3 regions of the Streptomyces sp. NPDC001709 genome follow, and region 1 is predicted to be linked to each of the others. Evidence: riboswitches for the same ligand, from Rfam matches in the RefSeq annotation. Region 1 holds a riboswitch; each other region holds the start of a gene.
The links. A riboswitch is a leader RNA that binds a small molecule or an ion and turns the genes downstream of it on or off. The one in region 1 is predicted to bind cyclic di-AMP.

Region 1 (7,133 bases):
GACCGGGTGGCACCGGGCCCCTGGCGGAACCTGATCTTCGCCTTCGCCTGGGGAGCGTGCGCGGCGGCGCTGATAGCGATCGTCGCCAACAGCTTCGCGACCAAGTGGATAGCCACCGCCACCGCCGATCCGGCCAGTGCGAACACCCTCGGCGCCACCGTGATAGCGCCGATCGTGGAGGAGTCCGCCAAGGCCGCCGCCGTACTGCTCGTCTTCCTCTTCCGCAGGCGCGACTTCACCGGGATCGTCGACGGGGTGGTGATAGCCGGGATCACCGCCACCGGGTTCGCGTTCACCGAGAACATCCTCTATCTCGGTACGGCCTTCGGGGCCGACCAGGTCAGCGGCGGTCAAGGCATCGCCTCCGTCACCGCGGCCACCTTCTTCGTGCGCATCGTGATGTCCCCGTTCGCGCACCCCCTGTTCACCACCCTCACCGGCATCGGCTTCGGCATCTCGGCGCTGTCCGCCGAGCGCCAGCACGTCCGGCGGGTGCTGCTGCCGGTGTGCGGTCTGCTGCTCGCGATGAGCATGCACGCCTTCTGGAACGGCTCCTCCACCTTCGGCGAGTTCGGGTTCTTCGCCGTCTACGGCGGATTCATGGTGCCCGTGTTCGGGCTGCTGACCTGGCTCGCGATCTGGACGCGGCAGCGGGAGCTGCGGACCGTGCGGGAGGAGCTGCCGGCATATGTGCTGGCCGGCTGGCTGGGGCTCGCCGAGCCGTTCGCACTGGGGTCGATGCGTGCGCGGCGGACCGCCCGTGACTACGCCCGGCACCACGGCGGCCGGCCCACGGCCCGGGCGGTGGCGCGGTACGAGGCGTACGCCACGTCGCTCGCGTTCCTGAGGGCCCGGGGGCGCAAGGGGAAGGCGGGGAGCGACTTCGTCGTACGGGAGCGGGAGCTGCTGGACGAGCTGTGGCGGCGCAGGGATGCGGCCCGGCCGGCGTTGGAGTACGCGGCGCGTGCGACTGCGCCGGCTCGGCCGATGTACCCGGCGCCGGTGCCTACGGCGTTCGGGCCGGGTTACGGGTACCCGGCGGTGCCGTATCCCGCGTACAACCCGTATCGGTCGTAGCCGGTCGGGCTGCCGGGAGTTCGGCACCGCCGGAATCCGCCGTCGTGGCTGAGCGCCGTTCGGCGGGAGGGATTACTCAGGCCGACGCCGCCGTCAGGCTCGCCACCTCGGCCTCCGTCAGGCTCAGGTCCGCCACCCCCAGCAGTGCCGGGAGCTGCTCCACCGTGCGGGCGGAGGCGATCGGGGCCGTGATCGTCGGCTGGGCGGCCAGCCAGGCGAGGGCGACCGTGGCGACGGGGGCGTCATGGGCGGCGGCGATCTCGTCCAGGGCCGCCAGGACCTTCTGGCCGCGCTCGGAGTCGGCGTACTCCTGGGCCCGGCCCGCGCGGGCGCTGTCGACCTTGGTGCCGGGGCGGTACTTGCCGGTCAGGAAACCCGCGGCGAGGGAGAAGTACGGCACCGCGGACAGGCCTTCCCTGGCGGCCAGGTCCTGCAGCGGGCCCTCGTAGGTGTCGCGGGAGACCAGGTTGTAGTGGGGCTGGAGGGCGACGTAGCGGGCCAGGCCCTCGCGGTCGGAGAAGTCGAGGGAGGCCTTGAGGCGCTCGGCGCTGATGTTGGAGGCGCCGATCTGGCGGACCTTGCCCGCCTTCACCAGCTCGTCCAGCGCGCCGATGATCTCGTCGACCGGGATCTCGGGCTTGTCGAAGTGGGTGTAGTAGAGGTCGATGTAGTCGGTGTCCAGGCGGCGCAGGGAGGCGTCGGCGGCGGCCTTGATGTTGGCGGCGGACAGTCCCTGGTACTCGGGGTGCTGGCTGACCTTGGTGGCGATGACGACGTCGGCGCGGTTGCCGCGGGCCTTGACCCACTTGCCGATGATCGTCTCGGACTCGCCGCCCTCGTTGCCCTCGATCCAGGCGGAGTAGGAGTCGGCGGTGTCGATGAAGTTGCCGCCGGCGGCCGCGTAGGCGTCCAGGACGGCGAAGGAAGTCTCTTCGTCGGCGGTCCAGCCGAAGACGTTGCCGCCCAGGGACAGCGGGAAGACCTCGAGGTCGGAGGAGCCGAGTTTGCGCAGAGAAGTCATGCTTTACACCAACGCCGACGACGGATGATCTCATTCCGTCGCCGGCGCCAGGATCCCGCCAAGGGAGGAATCAGGGGGTGAGGCCCTTGTCGCGCAGCCACGGCGCCGGGTCGATGGCGCCGGCCTGGCCGTTCGGGTGGACCTCCAGGTGCAGGTGCGGGCCGGTGACGTTGCCGGTGGCGCCGACCCGGCCGATGACGTCGCCGGTGGAGACCTTCTGGCCGACCGAGACGTTGATCGAGGACTGGTGGCAGAACCACAGCTCGGTGCCGTCGTCCAGGGTGAGGACGGTGCGGTAGCCGTAGGCGCCGGCCCAGCCGGCCTGGGTGACCGTGCCGCCGTGGACGGCCTTGATGAGGGTGCCGGTGGGGGCGGCGAAGTCGAGGCCGGTGTGGTAGCCGGAGGACCACATGGCGCCGGGCTGGCCGAAGGTGCCGGTGATCGTGTACGAGACGACGGGCAGCGTGTACTGCTTGGCCAGCTCGGCCAGGCGCTTGGCCTCGGCGGCCTTCTTGGCGTCGGCCTCCGCCTTCTGCTTGGCGGCGGCGGCCTTTGCGGCGGCGTCCTTCTCCGCCTTGGCGGCCGCGTCGGCGGTCTGCTTGTCGGCGGCGGCGAGCGCGGTGGCGGTGGCCTTGCTGTCGGCCTTGCTCTGCTGCTGCTCGGCCTGGGCCATGATCCGGTTGCGCAGGGCCTCGCCGGCGTTGCCGCTGTCCGCGCTGTCGGAGGTCACGCCGACCTTGCTGAGCGCGGTGGCGGGCTGGGGCTTGGCACCGGAGTCGTCGCCGAAGAAGTGGCTGACGGAGTCCAGGTCGGGCAGGGATATGGAGACCGGCGGCTTGCCGGTGTTGGCGCTGGCCATGCCGCCCGCGCCGACCGCGGCGATCACGCCGACGCCGAGGACGGTGGAGCTGCGCGCGAAGCCGCCGCGCTGCTTGGCGACGCGGTGCCGGCCGCGGACCTGGGCGAGGGAGTCCTCGGTGGGGTTCCACTCCTCCCAGGGGCCCTCCTCGGCGCGGTAGGCGCCGTAGCCGAAGGTCTCGGGCTCGGCCCCCTCGGGAACGAACGGGGCTTCTGGGGCAGGCCGGTTGGACGCCACTAGGGCGCACTCCTTTCCTTCCTCCGCCTACCGGGTTAGCTGACGGGTTCGGAGCAGGAAGGTCTCCTACGCGCGTATACCGGCCATGGCTGCACGGCGGTATCCGCGTGATTCACCCCAAGGTGGTGGTTCCCCGGTTCCCTCGCGGGATTCGGCGCGTGCGCACGGAGCCGCCTCTTGTGACGGCTGGGACGACCGCGCTGCGTTATCGAACGTTAATAGACCCGCCAGGCAGTTTCCAAGCCCGTTCGGCTTGATCATTAACGATTTCGGGCGTGGACTTACCGGCTACGACCACTGCAAAACGGGCGAGTTGGCCGCCATTCAGGAGTCTCGGCGTTTTTGATGGTGACTCAGATGTTATGCGGAGGGCTTCCGTCCGATCACCGTCGGTGACGGTGATCGAAGCGGTGTGCGTTGCACCCCGCACATGGGGTACTCTGGAGTCACAACGACGCGGGGTGGAGCAGCTCGGTAGCTCGCTGGGCTCATAACCCAGAGGTCGCAGGTTCAAATCCTGTCCCCGCTACTGAAGGCTCAGGGCCCGGAAACCAATGGTTTCCGGGCCCTGAGTGTTTTCCGAAGCCGGCAGGACGCGGCGGACGGACGGCTCACCCCAGCAGGTGGGCGTTCGGCGCCTTGGCGATCTCCGCCAGCTCCGGCAGTACGACGACCTGCCCACCCCCGGCGACCAGCACCCCCGTCCCGTCGGCTCCGGCGACGAACGTGTCCGGCTCCCGCCAGGCCGTGACCACCCTGCGCACCCCCGCCCGCAGAATCAGCTCGGCACAGGGCGCGGGCCGCGAGGCCCGCCGGGCACAGGGCTCGAGGCTGCTGTACACGGTGGCGGCGGCCAACCGCGGATCCGCCGGATCCACCTTCGCGAGCGCCGCCTCCTCCGCATGGACCACGGGGTCGCCCCCCTCGCGCGAGTGTCCTCGCGCGAGCTCCGTACCGTCGGCGGCGACCACCACCGCGCCGACGCTGAACGCCGTCTCCGAGGGCGGGCACAGCGCGGCGAGTTCGCAGGCGGTGCGCAGCCAGTGGCGGTCGGCGGCGGTGGGGAGCGAGCCGGTGCCGGGGGCCGTGGGCTCGTAGCGCATGAGGACCACGTCCTCGATACGGCGGGTCTCGGTCAGGCGCAGCCGGCCGGCCTGGTAGACGCCGGGGCCGAACAGGCGAGGGGCGCCCGGGTCGCCGACGAACAGCGGGGCGAGGACCAGCTGGAGCTCGTCGGCGAGGCCCTGCTGAAGGAGTTGGGTGTGGACCGTGCCACCGCCCTCGACCATCAGCCGTCGTACGCCCCGCTCGTCGTGCAGATGGGACAGCAGGGCCCGCCAGTCGAGGTCGGGGCCGAGCGGGACGACGTCGGCGGTGCCGCCGACGCGGCGGGCGGCCTGCTCGGCGCCCTTGTCGGTCGTGTAGACGAGCTTGTCGCCACCGGTGTGCCAGAAGTGGGCGTCGGGGTCGAGGTCACCGGTCGCGGTGACGGTCACCTTCAGCGGGTACTCCGGCCTGCCCTCCCGGAGCCGGGCCGCGCGGCGCTCGGCGGAGTTGACCAGCAGCCGCGGGTTGTCGGCGCGGATCGTGCCCGCGCCGATCAGGATGGCGTCGACGGAGGCCCGTACCGCGTCGACCCGGTCGAAGTCGGCCGGGCTGGACAGCAGCAGCCGGTCGGGGCCGGTGTCGTCCAGGAAGCCGTCGAGGGAGACGGCGGCGGACAGCAGCACGTACGGGTACGACATCGGCGCGGTCTCCCTGCAAGTCTTGGTTCAAGTTTGAAACAAACCTACACTGGCGGCATGACGACCCGCTGGCTCAGCCCCGAGGAGCAGCGCGCCTGGCGCGCGTATCTCGCCGCGACGCACCTCCTGGAGGACGCGATCGACCGGAACCTCCAGCAGGAAGCCGGCATGCCGCACCTGTTCTACTCCGTGCTGGCCAATCTCTCCGAGGCGCCCGACCGGCGGCTGCGCATGACCGACCTCGCCGAGACGCTGAAGATCACGCGCAGCAGGCTGACGTACGCGGTGACCCGGCTGGAGCGGGACGGGCTGGTGCGCCGGGAGGACTGCCGCTGGGACAAGCGCAGCAGTATCGCCGTGCTGACGGACGAGGGGATGGCCGTACTGGAGCGTACGGCGCCCGGGCACGTGGAGACCGTGCGGGCCACCCTGTTCGACCGGCTCAGGCCGGAGCAGGTGGCGCAGCTGGAGGAGATCTGCACAGGGATCGCCCACGGGTTGCAGGGTGAGGGCACCGAGTCCGGGACGGAGGACGTCCCCTGGCGGCGCCGATCGTCCTGTTCGGGTTCCGCGTCCCCGTCGCCCACGGCTCCCGAAAAGTGATTGCTTTAACTTTGAAACATGAGGTAGGGTCCCCCGTACCGCTGCTTCAAATCTGAAGCAAAGCCCGCCTTCGGAGGGACCCGCATGCTCGACACCCCCGCCGCCACGCCGCGCGCCCGCGTCCGGGTTCCGCTGCGCTTCCACGACGGCTACAGCGTGGACGCCGAACTCGTCACCTTCCACGGCCTGGCCGACGGCCAGGAGCACATCGCCGTAGTCCTCGGCGACCCGGCTCCGGACTCCGTCCCGCTGGTGCGGCTGCACTCCGAGTGCCTGACCGGCGACGTCTTCGGCTCCGCCCGCTGCGACTGCGGACCCCAGCTGCGCGAGGCGGTCGAGCGCATCGCCGACCGCGGCGGCGTCCTGCTCTACCTCCGCCAGGAGGGCCGTGGCATCGGCCTCTACAACAAGCTCGACGCGTACGCCCTCCAGGACCAGGGTCTCGACACCTACGAGGCGAACGCCGCGCTCGGCCTGCCGGAGGACGCCCGCGACTACACGGCCGCCGCGCAGATGCTCGCCGCCCTCGGCATCGACGAGCTGGACCTGCTGTCCAACAACCCCGACAAGGCCGAGCAGTTGCGCGCGCTGGGCGTCGTCGTACGGGACCGGGTGCCGACCGGCGTCTTCACCACCGCCCACAACGTCCGCTACCTGCGCGCGAAGGTCCTCCAGACCAGCCACACCCTCCCCCTGGCCGAACTGAGCGTGGGCTGAGCGCGGCCTGAGCGGGGGCTGAGCGGGGCAGGCAGCCGGGGCTGCCGATCACCCCTGCCGACGGCCGGGGAGGCGGAGGGCCGGGAGGGCCGACAGGGCCAGCAGGAGCGCCGCGAGGGTGTACGCGGTGCGGAAGCCGGTCGGGTGCATGCCCGCCGAGGCCAGGACCAGCGACAGTACGGCGGTGCCCGCGGACGCGCCCAGCTGGGAGTTGATGCTCAGCGCGGTACTCGCCGCGGCCAGCCGGTCCGCGGGCAGGTCCCGGCTCGCGGTGGTCATCGTCGGCATCAGCACCATCCCGGTGCCGACGCCCATCACCATGGCCGATGCGACCATCCGCCAGGGCGCGACCTGGGGCACCCCGGTCTGCCAGGCCATCAGCGCCATCCCGAGGGCGGCCACCGCGATCCCGGCCGGGATCAGCCGGCGCGGCGCCACCTTGTCGATCCGCCGCGCCGCGATCTGCATCGTCGTACCGACCACGAGACCGACCGGCGCCCCCAGCAACCCGGCCGACGTGGCGCTCAGGCCCCGCTCCTGCTGCCAGTACAGCGGGCCGAGCAGCATCGAGCCGAAGTAGCCGCAGGTGAACAGGGCGAGCGTGCCGGCGCCGGCGGCGAAGGTGCGGTCGCGCAGCAGCCGCAGGTCCAGCAGCGGCGCGGACGCGGTGAGGGCCCGGCGTACGAAGGCCGCCGCGAGTGCCGCGCCCGCGAGTGCCGGCACGAGGGCACCGGGCGCGGTGAAGTCGCCACGCTCACCGCCGCGGGCCAGGCCGTACAGGAGCAGGGCGAGGCCGGGCGAGAGCATCAGTAGGCCGGGGAGGTCCAGACGCGCGGGGGTCCCGGTCTTCGGCGCGTCCGCCGGCAGCAGTCGT
Region 2 (7,133 bases), on a different contig from region 1:
GTCATAGCGTACGGTTGCGATGAACTCGCCGCCGATCGTGGCCGCGAGTCCCACCCGGTCCACGAAGTCGTGGTGCGTGAAGCGGTGGACGTCCTTGGCGGAGAGCCGTGGGTACGGCGCGAAGAAGCGGTAGTACTTCGACTCGTCCGAGACCTGCTCGTAGAAGCTGACGAGGCGGTCGGCGTCATCAATGGTGATGGGCCGGATGCGCGCGGTACCCCCGTCGCGCAGCACTACGTCCGCCTCCCAGTGAGCGGGGTACTCGTGCCGGTCCTGCCGGTCCGCCGAGGTCTGCATGGGCCCCAGAGTACGGCTCGCGTCGGACAACGGCGCGGGGCAGTCTGTGGAGGACGAAGTCGGATCGAGGCCGCGATCCGACGCCACTCCGGACCAGGACTAAGGTCCGATCCGGGCATGCCTCACGATATGGGAAACTGGTCTAGACAACCCTGAAGACTGAAGGGCAGCAACACATGGCTGAGCGCCGCGTCAACGTCGGCTGGGCCGAGGGCCTCCACGCCCGCCCCGCCTCCATCTTCGTCCGAGCCGCCACGGCCACAGGCGTCCCGGTGACGATCGCCAAGGCTGACGGCACCCCCGTCAACGCGGCCTCCATGCTGGCCGTCCTGGGCTTGGGCGCCCAGGGTGGCGAGGAAATCGTTCTGGCCTGCGACGCCGAGGGCGCGGACGCCGCCCTGGACCGTCTGGCCAAGCTGGTCTCCGAGGGCCTCGAGGAACTGCCCGAGACGGTCTGACCGCCGGCGCGCTGATACACCGGAGCCGCGTCGCCCTTTTCGGGCGGCGCGGCTCCGCTCTTTCCCGGCCCATTTGCGCACACACGGGAATTAGGGCAGCGGAAATACACCGCAGCCGAATACCTCTCTTCTTTGTATACGGCGCCGTTGTTAATGCCGGAGGCCCGACATGTTTACGGCGTGTTGCGAAGTTCTCACACGCTCGGTGGCCCCGGAAAAACGCAGCCGGTGGGCGGCCGTCGCACGCTCGGTGTGCAGCGCCGTGACCGCCCGCGCGCGCTCGCCGTCGCCACGCGCCACCGCGTCCACGATGGCGCCGTGCTCCGCCCAGTACTCCACCGGGCTCGGCAGCGTCTCCACCGCGTACATCCAGGCGATCTTGTGCCGCAGCTGGGTGAGCATCGCGGTCAGCGAGGGGCTGCCGGAGGCCTGGGCGAGCGTCTCGTGGAACCAGCTGCCCAGCGAGCGCAGATCCTCGCTGTTACCCCGCTTGGCCCGCTCCTGGCCCAGCCTCACCAGACCGCGCAGCACCTTCAGGTGCGCCTCCGTGCGCCGCTGGGCGGCCCGGGCGGCCCCGAGCGGCTCCAGGAGCATGCGCATCTCCAGCAGGTCGGCGGCCTCCTGCTCGCTCGGTTCGGCCACGCACGCGCCCGCGTGCCGGCGGGTCACCACGAAGCCCTCGGCCTCCAGGGTGCGCAGGGCCTCGCGGACGGGGACACGCGAGACGCCGTAGCGGCGGGCCAGGACTTCCTCGGTGAGGCGGCCGCCGCGCTCGTAGACACCGGCGACGATGTCGTCCCGGATCGCCGTACACACCGAATGCGCCGGAATACGCATGACCGACCTCCGCCTTAATCCCCGTGAAACGTCGACGATGGACGCGTGTTCCGTGACTCTATTCCAATGAGCCGGAATTTCCGACGGCGGGTCGGAATCCATGGATATTTTTTGGTCAGCGGGTCCGGTGGACGGCGCGGAAAACGACGAAAGCCCCGGCTCGGTGAGCCGGGGCCATGGATGCCGAACGGGCGTCCGGTCAGACGTTCACACCGTGCTTGCGGAGATAGGCGACGGGGTCGACGTCCGAGCCGTAGTCGGGGGTCGTACGGGCCTCGAAGTGCAGGTGCGGGCCGGTGACGTTGCCGGTCGCGCCGGACAGGCCGATCTGCTGGCCCGGGATGACCTGCTGGCCGACCGAGACGCCGATGGACGACAGGTGGCCGTACTGGGTGTACATGCCGTCGGCCATCCGGATCACGATCTGGTTGCCGTACGCGCCGCCCCAGCCGGTGGAGACGACGGTGCCGGAGCCGACCGTGTGGACGGACGTGCCGCTGGCCGCATGGAAGTCGATGCCGGTGTGCGAGCCGGAGGACCACAGGGAACTGCTGGCCTTGTAGCCCGTGGACACGTAGGAGTCGGCTATCGGGGCGACGAACGCGTTCAGGCGCTCACGCTCGGCCGCACGGGCGGCGCGGGCCTTGGCCTCGCGCTCCTGCTTGGCCTTCTCCACCGCCGCCTTGGCCGCGGCCTCCTCGGCCGCCTTCCGCTCCGCGGCCTGCTTCTGCTCGGCGGCCTGCGCGTCGATCTGCTCGCCGATGTCGTCGCCGACGGTGATCACCGGGGTGAGGCCGGTCTGCTCGACGGAGTTCTGGGCGGCGGACGCGGGGGACGCCGCGAGGGTGCCGATGACACCGGTGGTGGCGAGAGCCGCGACGCCGGCCGCCTGAGCGGTGGTGCGCTTGACCCGGCCGGGCTTGCGGTGCTTCCCGGTGGCGCACATGAACGCCATGAAGTGGCTGGTCCTTTCCTTCCCTCTCGCCTACCGGGTTAGCTGACGGGTTCGGAGCAGGAAGGTCTCCTACGGACCCCCTCGCTCGCGCGCGGGCGTCCGATTCACCCCAGGGACGGTGGGTCCCCGGCTCCCCTGGCTCGCGCCGTACGGGGACTCGGCGATGGCTGTCCGGTGCCGCGGGTGCGGCGCACTGCCTACTGACGAACAGCCCGGACGACGCTACGGAAGCCGGCTTTCGAATCCCAAACGGATCCGGGCTTTTGTAGTGCATCCCACAGGGCAGACAGGCAACCTCCCCCTCAAATCGGGCATCTGAGGAAGGGAGTGGAACAGCGTGGGGCCCTGACGGCCTGTAGGTCGTCAGGGCCCCACGCGCGTGTGCGGCCGCCCGGGCGCACCCGGCCGCTACGACGGCTCCCGCTACTCGGCCGCCACGACGGTGACTTCGCCGATGCCGAGCGCCTCGACCGGCGCCTTGATCTGGGAGGCGTCACCGACCAGGACGGTCACCAGGCGGTCCACCGGGAAGGCGTTCACGACGGCCGCCGTGGCCTCCACCGTGCCCGTCGCGGCCAGCTGCTGATAGAGCGTCGCCTGGAAGTCGTCGGGCAGGTGCTGTTCGACCTGGTCGGCCAGCGTGCTCGCGACGGCCGCCGCGGTCTCGTACTTCAGCGGCGCCACCCCGACGAGGTTCTGCACGGCCACGTCCCGCTCGGCGTCGGTCAGACCCTCCGCCGCGAGGGTGCGCAGCACCTTCCACAGGTCGTCCAGCGCGGGGCCGGTGTTGGGGGTGTCCACGGAGCCGCTGATGGCGAGCATCGACGCGCCCGTGCCGTCCGGGGCGGACCTGAGGACCTGGCCGAAGGAGCGCACACCGTAGGTGTAGCCCTTCTCCTCGCGCAGGACGCGGTCCAGGCGCGAGGTGAGGGTGCCGCCGAGGCAGTAGGTGCCGAGCACCTGCGCGGGCCACACGCGGTCGTGCCGGTCGGGGCCGACGCGGCCGATGAGCAGCTGCGTCTGGACGGCGCCGGGCCGGTCCACGATGACCACGCGGCCGCTGTCGTCGGCGGTCACCGGCGGCACGGGCCGCGGCTGGCCCGGGGTGCCGGTCCAGGCGCCCAGGGTGTCGCCGAGCAGCGCGTCCAGGTCGATCCCGGTGAGGTCGCCGACCACGACCGCGGTGCCCGTCGCGGGCCGGACGTGGCGGTCGTAGAAGGCGCGTACGGCGGCGGCGTCGATCTTCTCGACCGTCTCCTCGGTGCCCTGGCGCGGGCGCGACATGCGCGAGGCCGCGGGGAACAGCTCCTTGGAGAGCTCCTTGGCGGCCCGGCGGGAGGGGTTGGCCAACTCGTGCGGGATCTCGTCCAGGCGGTTGCGGACCAGCCGCTCGACCTCGCTCTCGGCGAACGCGGGCGCGCGCAGCGCGTCGGCGAGCAGGCCGAGGCCCTTGGCCAGGCGGGAGGCCGGGACCTCCAGGCTGATCCGGACGCCCGGGTGGTCGGCGTGCGCGTCCAGCGTGGCGCCCGCGCGCTCCAGCTCGGCGGCGAACTCCTCGGCGGAGTGCTTGTCGGTGCCCTCGGAGAAGGCCCGCGCCATGATCGTGGCGACGCCGTCCAGGCCGGCCGGCTCGGCGTCCAGGGGGGCGTCCAGCAGCACCTCGACGGCGACGACCTGCTGGCCGGGGCGGTGGCAGCGCAGCACGGTCAGGCCGTTGTCGAGTGTGCCCCGCTCGGGGGCCGGGAACGCCCACGGCTTGGCCTCGCCGGGCTGCGGCTGGGGGTGGAAGTCCATGGTGGCGAGCTCGGTCACTTGGCCGTCTCCTCGTTCTCGTTGCCGGCCTCTACGGTCGCTTCCTGCTCCGGGTCCTCGGGCACGTCGGCGTCCGGGGCCTTCTCCGGGGACTTCGGTTCGTAGACCAGCACCGCGCGGTTGTCGGGGCGCAGGCGGGCCTGGGCGACCTCCCGGACCTCCTCCGGGGTCACCTCCAGGACGCGCTTCACGGCGGTGAGGGCCAGCTGCGGGTCGCCGAACAGGACGGCGTACCGGCACAGTTCGTCGGCGCGGCCGGCGACCGTGCCCAGCCGGTCCAGCCACTCGCGCTCCAACTGGGCCTGGGCGCGCTCCATTTCCTCGGGCGTGGGGCCCCCCTCGGCGAACCGGGCCAGCTCCTCGTCGATGGCGGTCTCGATGACCGGCACCTCGACGTCACCGGAGGTCTTCACGTCCAGCCAGCCCATCGAGGGCGCGCCGGCCAGGCGCAGCAGTCCGAAGCCGGCCGCGACGGCCGTACGGTCGCGGCGCACCAGCCGGTTGTACAGGCGGGAGGACTCGCCGCCGCCGAGGATGGTCAGGGCCAGGTCGGCGGCGTCGCACGCGCGCGTGCCGTCGTGCGGCAGCCGGTAGGCGGCCATCAGGGCGCGCGCCGGGACCTCCTCGACGACGACCTCGCGCTTCTGCTCGCCGATGACGTCCGGCAGGGTGCCGTCGCGGGGCGCGGGCTTGCCGTCGTGGGACGGGATCGACCCGAAGTACTTCTCGATCCAGGCGAGCGTCTGCCGGGGGTCGATGTCGCCGACCACGGAGAGTACCGCGTTGTTCGGCGCGTAGTAGGTGCGGAAGAACTGGCGGGCGTCCTCCAGGGTGGCCGCGTCCAGGTCCGCCATCGAGCCGATCGGCGTGTGGTGGTAGGGGTGGCCCTGCGGGTACGACAGGCCGGTCAGCTTCTCGAAGGCGGTGCCGTAGGGCACGTTGTCGTAGCGCTGGCGGCGCTCGTTCTTGACGACGTCCCGCTGGTTCTCCATGGACTCGTCGTCCAGGGCGGCCAGCAGCGAGCCCATCCGGTCTGCCTCCAGCCAGAGGGCGAGCTCCAGCTGGTGGGCGGGCATGGTCTCGAAGTAGTTGGTGCGCTCGAAGCTGGTGGTGCCGTTGAGCGAGCCGCCGGCGCCCTGGACGAGCTCGAAGTGACCGTTGCCCTTGACCTGCCCCGAGCCCTGGAACATCAAGTGCTCGAAAAGGTGAGCCAGGCCGGTACGTCCCTTGACTTCGTGGCGGGAGCCGACGTCGTACCAGAGGCAGACCGCCGCCACCGGGGTCAGGTGGTCCTCGGAGAGCACCACGCGCAGACCGTTGGCCAGGCGATGCTCGGTCGCTGTCAGGCCCCCGGAGCCTGCCTCGGCTGTGGTCGTGTGACCCATGGGCATGTACGTCCCTTCGCGAGCGGAGCGGTTGTCGAAACCGCGGTTTCCTGCCGTTCCTGCCACTGTATGCAAACCGTGCGGGGCGTCGGCGAAGTTCCCGCGGGCCGTACGCCCACAGCGGATCCCTTAGCCTGCCCCGGACCGGCCCGTGGCTCCCGGAAGTCCGCCGGGACCGGGTCGCGGTACGGGTTGTCAGTGCCGCGGTCCACAATGGTCGGCGTCAGATCCGTCAATCGCTTCAGCAAGGAGCCGGCAGCGATGGCCCGCCGCAGCACGAAGACCCCGCCGCCAGACGACTCGTACGAGGAGAAGATCCTCGACATCGACGTCGTGGACGAGATGCGTGGCTCCTACCTCGAGTACGCGTACTCGGTCATCTATTCGCGCGCCCTGCCGGACGCCCGCGACGGCCTCAAGCCGGTGCACCGGCGGATCGTGTACCAGATGAACGAGATGGGCCTGCGCCCCGACCGCGGCTACGTGAAGTGCGCGCGTGTCGTCGGCGAGGTCATGGGCAAGCTGCACCCGCACGGCGACGCGTCGATCTACGACGCCCTGGTGCGCATGGCCCAGCCGTTCTCCATGCGTGTGCCGCTCGTCGACGGCCACGGCAACTTCGGCTCGCTGGGCAATGACGACCCGCCGGCCGCCATGCGGTACACCGAGTGCCGGCAGGCCGAGGCGACGAGCCTGATGACCGAGTCGATCGACGAGGACACGGTCGATTTCGCGCCGAACTACGACGGCCAGGAGCGGGAGCCGGTGGCACTGCCGGCCGCCTTCCCGAACCTGCTGGTCAACGGCTCTTCGGGCATCGCGGTCGGCATGGCGACGAACATGCCGCCGCACAACCTGCGCGAGGTCATCGCGGCCGCCCGCCACCTGATCAAGAGCCCGAACGCGGACCTGGACGCGCTGATGAAGCACGTCCCCGGCCCTGACCTGCCGACCGGCGGCCGGATCGTCGGCCTGGACGGCATCCGGGACGCGTACGCGACGGGCCGCGGCACGTTCAAGATCCGTGCCACTGTGTCGGTGGAGACGGTGACGGCCCGCCGACAGGGCCTGGTCATCACCGAACTGCCCTTCACGGTCGGCCCCGAGAAGGTGATCGCGAAGATCAAGGACCTGGTGAACTCGAAGAAGGTCCAGGGCATCGCCGACGTCAAGGACCTCACCGACCGCGAGCACGGACTGCGCCTGGTCATCGAGGTCAAGAACGGCTTCGTGCCGGAGGCGATCCTGGAGCAGCTGTACAAGCTGACCCCGATGGAGGAGTCCTTCGGCATCAACAACGTGGCGCTGGTGGACGGTCAGCCGCTCACGCTGGGCCTGAAGGAGCTGCTGGAGGTCTATCTGGACCACCGCTTCGAGGTGGTCCGCCGC
Region 3 (7,133 bases), on a different contig from region 1:
CACCGCGACGACCGTCCCGAGCCCGAACTGGTCGTGGGTGACCCGGTCGCCGACGGCCAGGGACACCACCGGCTTGTCGGTGGCCCGCCGTGTGGCGAACCCGGACGCGCCCGCCGCCGAGGAGCGCGAGCGGGTCGAGGACAGCGAGGCCGCGATCCCGGAGGCCGGGCCCGAGGACACCGGCGCCGCCGCTCCGGTCCGCTTCCACTCCAGATGGGCGGCCGGGATCTCGTCCAGGAAGCGGGAGGGCGGGTTGTACGACGGCTGGCCCCAGGCGCTGCGCATCGCCGACCGCGTGAGGTACAGCCGCTCCCGCGCGCGTGTGATGCCGACGTACGCCAGGCGCCGCTCCTCCTCCAGCTCCTTGGTCTGGCCGAGGGCGCGCATGTGCGGGAAGACGCCGTCCTCCATGCCGGTCAGGAACACGACCGGGAACTCCAGGCCCTTGGCGGTGTGCAGGGTCATCAGTGTGATGACGCCGGAGCCTTCCTCGTCCTCGTCGGGGATCTGGTCGGAGTCGGCGACGAGGGCGACCTGCTCCAGGAAGTCGGCGAGGGTACCCTGCTCGCCTTCGCCACGCTCCTGCTCGAACTCCAGGGCCACGGCCGCGAGTTCCTGGAGGTTCTCGATGCGGGTCTCGTCCTGCGGGTCGGTGGAGGCCTGCAACTCGGCCAGATAGCCGGTGCGTTCGAGCACCGCCTCCAGGACGGTCGCCGCTCCCGCGCCGGACTCGACGATCGTGCGCAGGTCCTCCATCAGCGTGTTGAACCGCTTGACCGCGTTGGTGGAGCGCGCGGCCATGCCGTAGGCCTCGTCCACGCGCTTGAGCGCCTGCGGGAAGCTGATCTTCTCGCGCTGGGCGAGGGCGTCGATCATCGCCTCCGCGCGCTCGCCGATGCCCCGCTTGGGCACGTTGAGGATGCGGCGCAGCGGCACCGAGTCCTCGGGGTTGGCGAGGACGCGCAGGTAGGCCAGGACGTCCCGGACCTCCTTGCGCTCGTAGAAGCGGACACCGCCGACGACCTTGTAGGGCAGGCCGACGCGGATGAAGATCTCCTCGAAGACACGGGACTGGGCGTTGGTCCGGTAGAAGACCGCGACATCGCCGGCCTTGGCCTCGCCCGCGTCGGTGAGACGGTCTATCTCGTCGGCGACGAACTGCGCCTCGTCGTGCTCGGTGTCGGCGACATAGCCGGTGATCTGCGCGCCCGCGCCCGCGTTGGTCCACAGGTTCTTGGGGCGGCGGGACTCGTTGCGCTCGATGACCGCGTTGGCGGCGGACAGGATCGTCTGCGTGGAGCGGTAGTTCTGCTCCAGCAGGATCGTCGTCGCGTTCGGGTAGTCCTCCTCGAACTGGAGGATGTTGCGGATCGTCGCGCCGCGGAAGGCGTAGATCGACTGGTCCGCGTCACCCACCACGCACAGTTCGGCGGGCAGGAGGTCGTCCGCGCCGGGCGGTACGTCGGCGTCCTTGGCGGCACGCTCGCCGGTGCCGACGAGTTCCCGTACGAGCGCGTACTGGGCGTGGTTGGTGTCCTGGTACTCGTCGACGAGGACGTGGCGGAAGCGGCGGCGGTAGTGCTCGGCGACGTCCGGGAAGGCGCGCAGGAGGTTGACCGTCGTCATGATCAGGTCGTCGAAGTCGAGGGCGTTCGCCTCGCGCAGCCGCGACTGGTAGAGGGCGTAGGCCTGGGCGAGGGTCTTCTCGAAGCCGTCCGTGGCCTGGGCGGCGAAGTCCTCCTCGTCGATCAGCTCGTTCTTCAGGTTGCTGATCTTGGCGCTGAACGACTTCGGCGGGAAGCGCTTGGGGTCGAGGTCCAGATCGCGGCAGACCAGGGCCATCAGGCGCTTGCTGTCGGCGGCGTCGTAGATCGAGAACGAGGAAGTGAAGCCGAGCTTCTTGCTCTCCCGGCGCAGGATGCGTACGCACGCGCTGTGGAAGGTCATCACCCACATCGCGTTCGCGCGCGGGCCGACGAGCTGCTCGACGCGCTCCTTCATCTCGCCCGCGGCCTTGTTGGTGAAGGTGATCGCGAGGATCTGGCCCGGGTGCACATTCCGCTCGGCGAGCAGGTGCGCGATGCGGTGGGTGAGCACGCGGGTCTTGCCGGAGCCGGCGCCGGCGACGATGAGCAGCGGGGAGCCGGCGTGCACGACCGCGGCGCGCTGGTTGTCGTTCAGCCCCTCCAGCAGTGCCGCCGAGTCGAGCGCGGGGCGGGACGCGCCGTCGCGGTAGTAGGCGTCCGGGTCCGGCGGCAGGTCGAACTTCCCGCCGAACAGATCGTCCGGAACCGGCTCCGGAGCGTGATCGTCCTCGGGCGGAGGCGGGTGCTCCTCCTCGTGCCCGCGAGGGGTCTGGAGGTCCGCCAGGAAGCTGTCGTCAAAGAGGCTGCTCATCGCTCTCCGAGTCTAGGGCGCCCCACCGACAACCGGTCGCCGTCCCGGGAAGATGGCCGCCGCGGGCGGCGCGGGAATGCCCTTACGCTGCGGAATCGTCCGATGACGGGAACGTGTTCCCGAGCTCAGATCACAAAAATGTATCGGACATATCACGCACCAACCTTCACACTAGTCACACGAGTTGGCTAGGTTGCCGTCAGGCCGCGTGCGCGGCCTCCGCCGAGTCCGGTGTACCCCTCGTGGTGCCCGGAGCCGGGGACCCACCGATCCTGGGGTGAATCGGCCGACTCCCGCCCGGGACGACGCCGTAGGGCAACCCTTCCGAACCGCCGCCCGAACCCGACAGCTAACCCGGTAGGCGGCCCACTGGAAGGAGCGCCTCCCTTGGCGTCGCACCGCAAGCCGCGCCCCGGCGGGACCATCGGGGCGGGCTTCCGCACCCCCGCCCTCGCCACCGCCGCCCTCACCTCCATGGCCGTGTTCTCGCAGAGCGCCGAGGCCGCCCCGGGAACCGATCACACCAAGCCGAGCCTGGAGGAGGTCGAGAAGAAGGTCGACGACCTCTACCGCCAGGCGGAGTCGGCGACCGACAAGTACAACGCGGCCAAAGAGCGCACCGGCAAACAGCGCGGGCGCGTCGACGCCCTGCGCAACGAGGTCGCCCGGCGCACCGAACGCCTCAACAAGGCCCGCGAGGAACTGGGTTCCTTCGCTGCGGCCCAGTACCGCACCGGCGCCTCCGCTCCCGACACGGCCACCTTCCTGCTGGCGAACGACCCGCAGGACTACTTCGACCAGACCCAGCTGATGAGCCGGCTGACGTCGCGGGAGAAGAGCGCGGTCGACGACTACATCGGTGAGCAGGCCACGACCATGAAGAAGCGGCGGGAGGCCGCCGAGAGCCTGCAGACGCTGACCGACTCGCAGCACGACCTGCAGAGCGCCAAGGCCACCGTCCAGAAGAAGCTGGCCTCCGCGCGCGACCTGCTGTCGCAGCTGACGGCCCAGGAGAAGGCTCGGCTGGCCGCCATCGAGCGGGAGAAGCAGCAGGAGGCGGCGCGCAAGGCGGCCGAGCTGGCGAAGCAGCAGGCTCAGCAGCAGGCCGACTCGTCGTCCTCGTCCTCGTCGTCCTCCTCGTCCTCGGGGTCCTCGGGATCCGGGTCCGGTTCGACGGGCTCCGGCTCGACCGGCTCCACGACGTCCGGCTCCGGCTCGTACGACACGAAGGCCGAGAAGGCGATCGCCTTCGCCCGCGCGCAGATCGGCAAGCCGTATGTGTGGGGCGCCACCGGGCCGGACTCCTACGACTGCTCGGGCCTCACCCAGGCCGCCTGGAGGGCTGCCGGCGTCACGCTGCCGCGCACCACGTACGACCAGGTCGACGCGGGCACCACGGTCTCCCTGGCCAATGCGCGGCCGGGCGACCTGGTCTTCTTCTACGACGACATCAGCCATGTCGGCATCTACATAGGCAACGGCATGATGATCCACGCCCCGAAGCCGGGCGCGTACGTCCGCGAGGAGTCGATCTACTACGGCGGAGAGTCGATCATCCACAGCGTGGTCCGACCGGGCTGACCACCGGGTTTCGCGCGCCACCGTTTTCGCGCCCCACGCGCGCGTACCTGCGTTTTCGCGGTCCGCCGTTTTCGCGCTCCACGCGCGCGTGCCCTTCCCGGGCCGGGGCCCTGTGGTTCCCTGGCATCGGGCGCATGCCCGGCATCTCAGGTCTGCGTGCGCGGTGGGCGACGGTGTTCCCGATGGGGATGACGGCGGCGGCGACGCTGTCGGTCGCGAGCGCCGTCGGCGTTGCGTGGCTCAGCCGGGCGGGACGGGTGCTGCTGTGGGCAGCGGTGGCGGTGTGGCTCGTGGTCGCCGCCGACGCGGTGCTCGCGGCCCGCACCGGCGTCAGGGACGGATGAGCGTCAGGTCCACAGCACGGCGATGAAGATGTTCGCCATGGTCAGCAGGCCGACCAGCCCGAACGCGCCCTTGTCGATCTTCTCCTCGTCGCGCTTCACATAGACCAGGCCGAGGATCACGATCAGCAGCGCCAGCTTGACGCCGATCTTGATGGTGTTCACGTGGTGGTCGTCGGCCTGGTTGAGACCGATCAGGGCCACGCCGGTGACCAGCATGGTCAGCGCGCCGTGCAGCATCCCGGGCACGAACCGGGCCGTGCCCTGGCCCATCGCCTTCATCTGGGTGAGGAAACCGCCGAGCAGCGCGGCGATGCCGATGATGTGCAGGCCGACGAAGAGATGGATGAGTACGTCCATGGGGCCGGAGCCTAACGAGGAGGTATGGACCGCCCGTCACCGGGCCCGGCCGCAGTACTCGACGATCACGCGCGGGTGATCTTGCATATATGCGCTCCATAGCACCCCGCACCCGCCTTCCGTCCCGCTTTCCGCGCTTCGGTCACCACGCTGCGTGAAGGCGACGACTCCAGAACGGCGGTGTGGTCACATACGGTCACATTCCAGTCTGTCGGAGCCAGTTCCGTACAGCGCGTTACCTGCTTGTCACAGTCGGGCCTAGCGTCCTCCCCCAGGTGACCGGCTTCCCACCGCCGCCCGGGCCAGGGCGGCTGTCGGTCACCACCGCCGAGAAGGTCCGGCGGTGGCCTGTTTCCCCTGTGCGGGCCGCCGCCGGACGCACGGCTCTCGGTCGTACGACTCGTACGGAAGGACGTGACGGTCCAGGTGGCAGCGCACCGCAAGCCCCGGCAACGCTCCATGGGTGGCCCGACTGCCCGGACGGCCGCCACGCTCGCCCTGGCGGGCGCGGCCACCGCAACGGGATTCGACGGGACGGGACACGCCGAGCCGCAGCCGACGCCGGCACAGGTGAAGGCCCAGGTGGACAAGCTGTACCAGGAGGCCGAGGCGGCGACCGAGAAGTACGACGGCGCGAGGGAGGGGGCGGACACGGAGCAGCGGCGGCTGCACTCGCTGCAGGACGAGACCGCCCGCAAGCAGGCCAAGCTCAACACGGCCCGGGACGCGCTCGGTTCGTTCGCGGCGGCGCAGTACCGCGAGGGCGGCTTCGCCCCGGCCTGGCAACTGGCCCTGTCCGGCGACCCCGACCGGTATCTGGAGGACGCCGCGTTCGCGGAGCGGGCCGGTGACCAGCAGGCCGCTGCCGTGTCCCAGGTGCGCGAACAGCTGAGGGAGATCGAGCAGTTGCGCGGCGCGGCGCGCATCGAGCTGACGTCGCTGCGGTCACGGCAGGCCGAGCTGCGGCGGCAGAAGAAGACCATCACCGGCAAGCTGGACGAGGCCCGGCGGCTGCTGGCACGGCTCACTCCGCAGCAGCGGAACGAGGTCACCGGCGCCGACGGCACCGCTCCGGGCCGTGCCTCCCGGTCGGCCTCCGACCCCCGTGAACCGCTGGAGCAGGCCGGGTCGGCCACGGCCGCCAACGCGCGCGCCGCGGCGGCCATCTCCTACGCCTACGCCAAGCTCGGCAGCCCCTATGTGTGGGGCGCGGCCGGCCCGAACGCCTTCGACTGCTCGGGCCTGGTCCAGGCCGCCTACCGCTCCGCCGGCATCTCCCTGCCCCGCACCACCTACGCCCAGATCGACGCGGGCCGACGCGTCTCCCGCTCCGAACTCCAGCCCGGGGACCTGGTGTTCTTCTACTCCGGGATCAGCCACGTCGGCATCTACGTGGGTGGCGGCGAGATGATCCACGCCCCGAACCCGTCGGCCCCGGTCCGGCTGGCCCCGGTCGACCTGATGCCGTTCGCGGGGGCGACCCGGGTGGCGTAGGGGCGGGCCCGTAGGGGTCGGACAGGGTCAGACCAGCCGGCGGGCCGTCGCCCAGCGGGTCAGTTCGTGGCGGTTGGACAGCTGGAGCTTGCGCAGGACCGCCGAGACATGGGACTCGACCGTCTTCACCGAGATGAACAGCTGCTTGGCGATCTCCTTGTAGGCGTAGCCACGGGCGATCAGGCGCAGCACCTCGCGCTCGCGCTGGGTGAGGCGGTCCAGGTCCTCGTCCACGGGTGGGGCGTCGGTGGAGGCGAAGGCGTCAAGGACGAACCCGGCCAGCCGCGGGGAGAAGACGGCGTCTCCCTCCTGCACGCGGAAGATCGAGTCGACCAGATCGGTGCCGGTGATGGTCTTGGTGACATAGCCGCGGGCACCGCCGCGGATCACACCGATCACGTCCTCCGCCGCGTCCGACACGGACAGTGCGAGAAAGCGGACGGGCCGCTCGGTGTCCGCCATCAACGCCGCACAACGGCGCAGCACTTCGACGCCACCGCCACCCGGCAGGTGGACGTCGAGCAGGACCACCTCGGGCCGGGTCGCGGTGATGACCGTGACCGCCTGGTCGACGTCCGCGGCCTCGCCGACCACCTCGACACCGGTCTGGGCGGTCTGCCCGATCTCGGCCTGGACGCCGGTGCGGAACATCCGGTGGTCGTCCACCAGCACCACCTGTACGTGCCGTCCGCCCGCCCCGCCGTCGGCAGCCCGGGGGGACCCGGCCGCCTCGGGGGCTCCCGCCGTGCCGTTCGCCTCGGTCGCGTCGCTCATGACGTCTTCTCCGCCCTCTCCATCTCCAGCTCGACCTCCGTGCCTCCGCCCGGCACCGACCGTAGCCGGGCCGTGCCGCCGTGGCGCTCCATGCGGCCGATGATCGATTCTCTGACGCCCATGCGGTCGGCGGGTATCGAGTCGAGGTCGAAGCCCGGGCCGCGGTCCCGCACGGACACGAAAACC

Region 2: it holds a riboswitch for cyclic di-AMP, as region 1 does, so the genes downstream of both, ACWC0C_RS03580 (M23 family metallopeptidase) here and ACWC0C_RS17970 (M23 family metallopeptidase) in region 1, are expected to answer to the same signal.
Region 3: it holds a riboswitch for cyclic di-AMP, as region 1 does, so the genes downstream of both, ACWC0C_RS31680 (NlpC/P60 family protein) here and ACWC0C_RS17970 (M23 family metallopeptidase) in region 1, are expected to answer to the same signal.

What each region holds. Positions count from the first base shown of each region.
Region 1 is NZ_JBSFGB010000011.1:11,314-18,446, forward strand. It holds gene ACWC0C_RS17960 (PrsW family intramembrane metalloprotease) at 1-1,077, shown strand, start outside; gene ACWC0C_RS17965 (aldo/keto reductase) at 1,154-2,098, opposite strand; gene ACWC0C_RS17970 (M23 family metallopeptidase) at 2,169-3,194, opposite strand; cyclic di-AMP (ydaO/yuaA leader) riboswitch at 3,204-3,361, opposite strand; tRNA gene ACWC0C_RS17975 (tRNA-Met) at 3,650-3,723, shown strand; gene ACWC0C_RS17980 (dihydrofolate reductase family protein) at 3,806-4,939, opposite strand; gene ACWC0C_RS17985 (MarR family winged helix-turn-helix transcriptional regulator) at 4,997-5,542, shown strand; gene ACWC0C_RS17990 (GTP cyclohydrolase II) at 5,627-6,259, shown strand; gene ACWC0C_RS17995 (DHA2 family efflux MFS transporter permease subunit) at 6,308-7,133, opposite strand, start outside.
Region 2 is NZ_JBSFGB010000002.1:152,577-159,709, reverse strand. It holds gene ACWC0C_RS03595 (bifunctional acetate--CoA ligase family protein/GNAT family N-acetyltransferase) at 1-297, opposite strand, end outside; gene ACWC0C_RS03590 (HPr family phosphocarrier protein) at 474-755, shown strand; gene ACWC0C_RS03585 (GntR family transcriptional regulator) at 906-1,592, opposite strand; gene ACWC0C_RS03580 (M23 family metallopeptidase) at 1,792-2,547, opposite strand; cyclic di-AMP (ydaO/yuaA leader) riboswitch at 2,560-2,720, opposite strand; gene ACWC0C_RS03575 (M16 family metallopeptidase) at 2,971-4,359, opposite strand; gene ACWC0C_RS03570 (M16 family metallopeptidase) at 4,356-5,750, opposite strand; gene ACWC0C_RS03565 (DNA gyrase/topoisomerase IV subunit A) at 6,006-7,133, shown strand, end outside.
Region 3 is NZ_JBSFGB010000025.1:141,268-148,400, reverse strand. It holds gene pcrA (DNA helicase PcrA) at 1-2,397, opposite strand, end outside; cyclic di-AMP (ydaO/yuaA leader) riboswitch at 2,618-2,761, shown strand; gene ACWC0C_RS31680 (NlpC/P60 family protein) at 2,785-3,978, shown strand; gene ACWC0C_RS31675 (hypothetical protein) at 4,113-4,322, shown strand; gene ACWC0C_RS31670 (hypothetical protein) at 4,326-4,679, opposite strand; gene ACWC0C_RS31665 (NlpC/P60 family protein) at 5,106-6,173, shown strand; gene ACWC0C_RS31660 (LuxR C-terminal-related transcriptional regulator) at 6,201-6,947, opposite strand; gene ACWC0C_RS31655 (ATP-binding protein) at 6,944-7,133, opposite strand, start outside.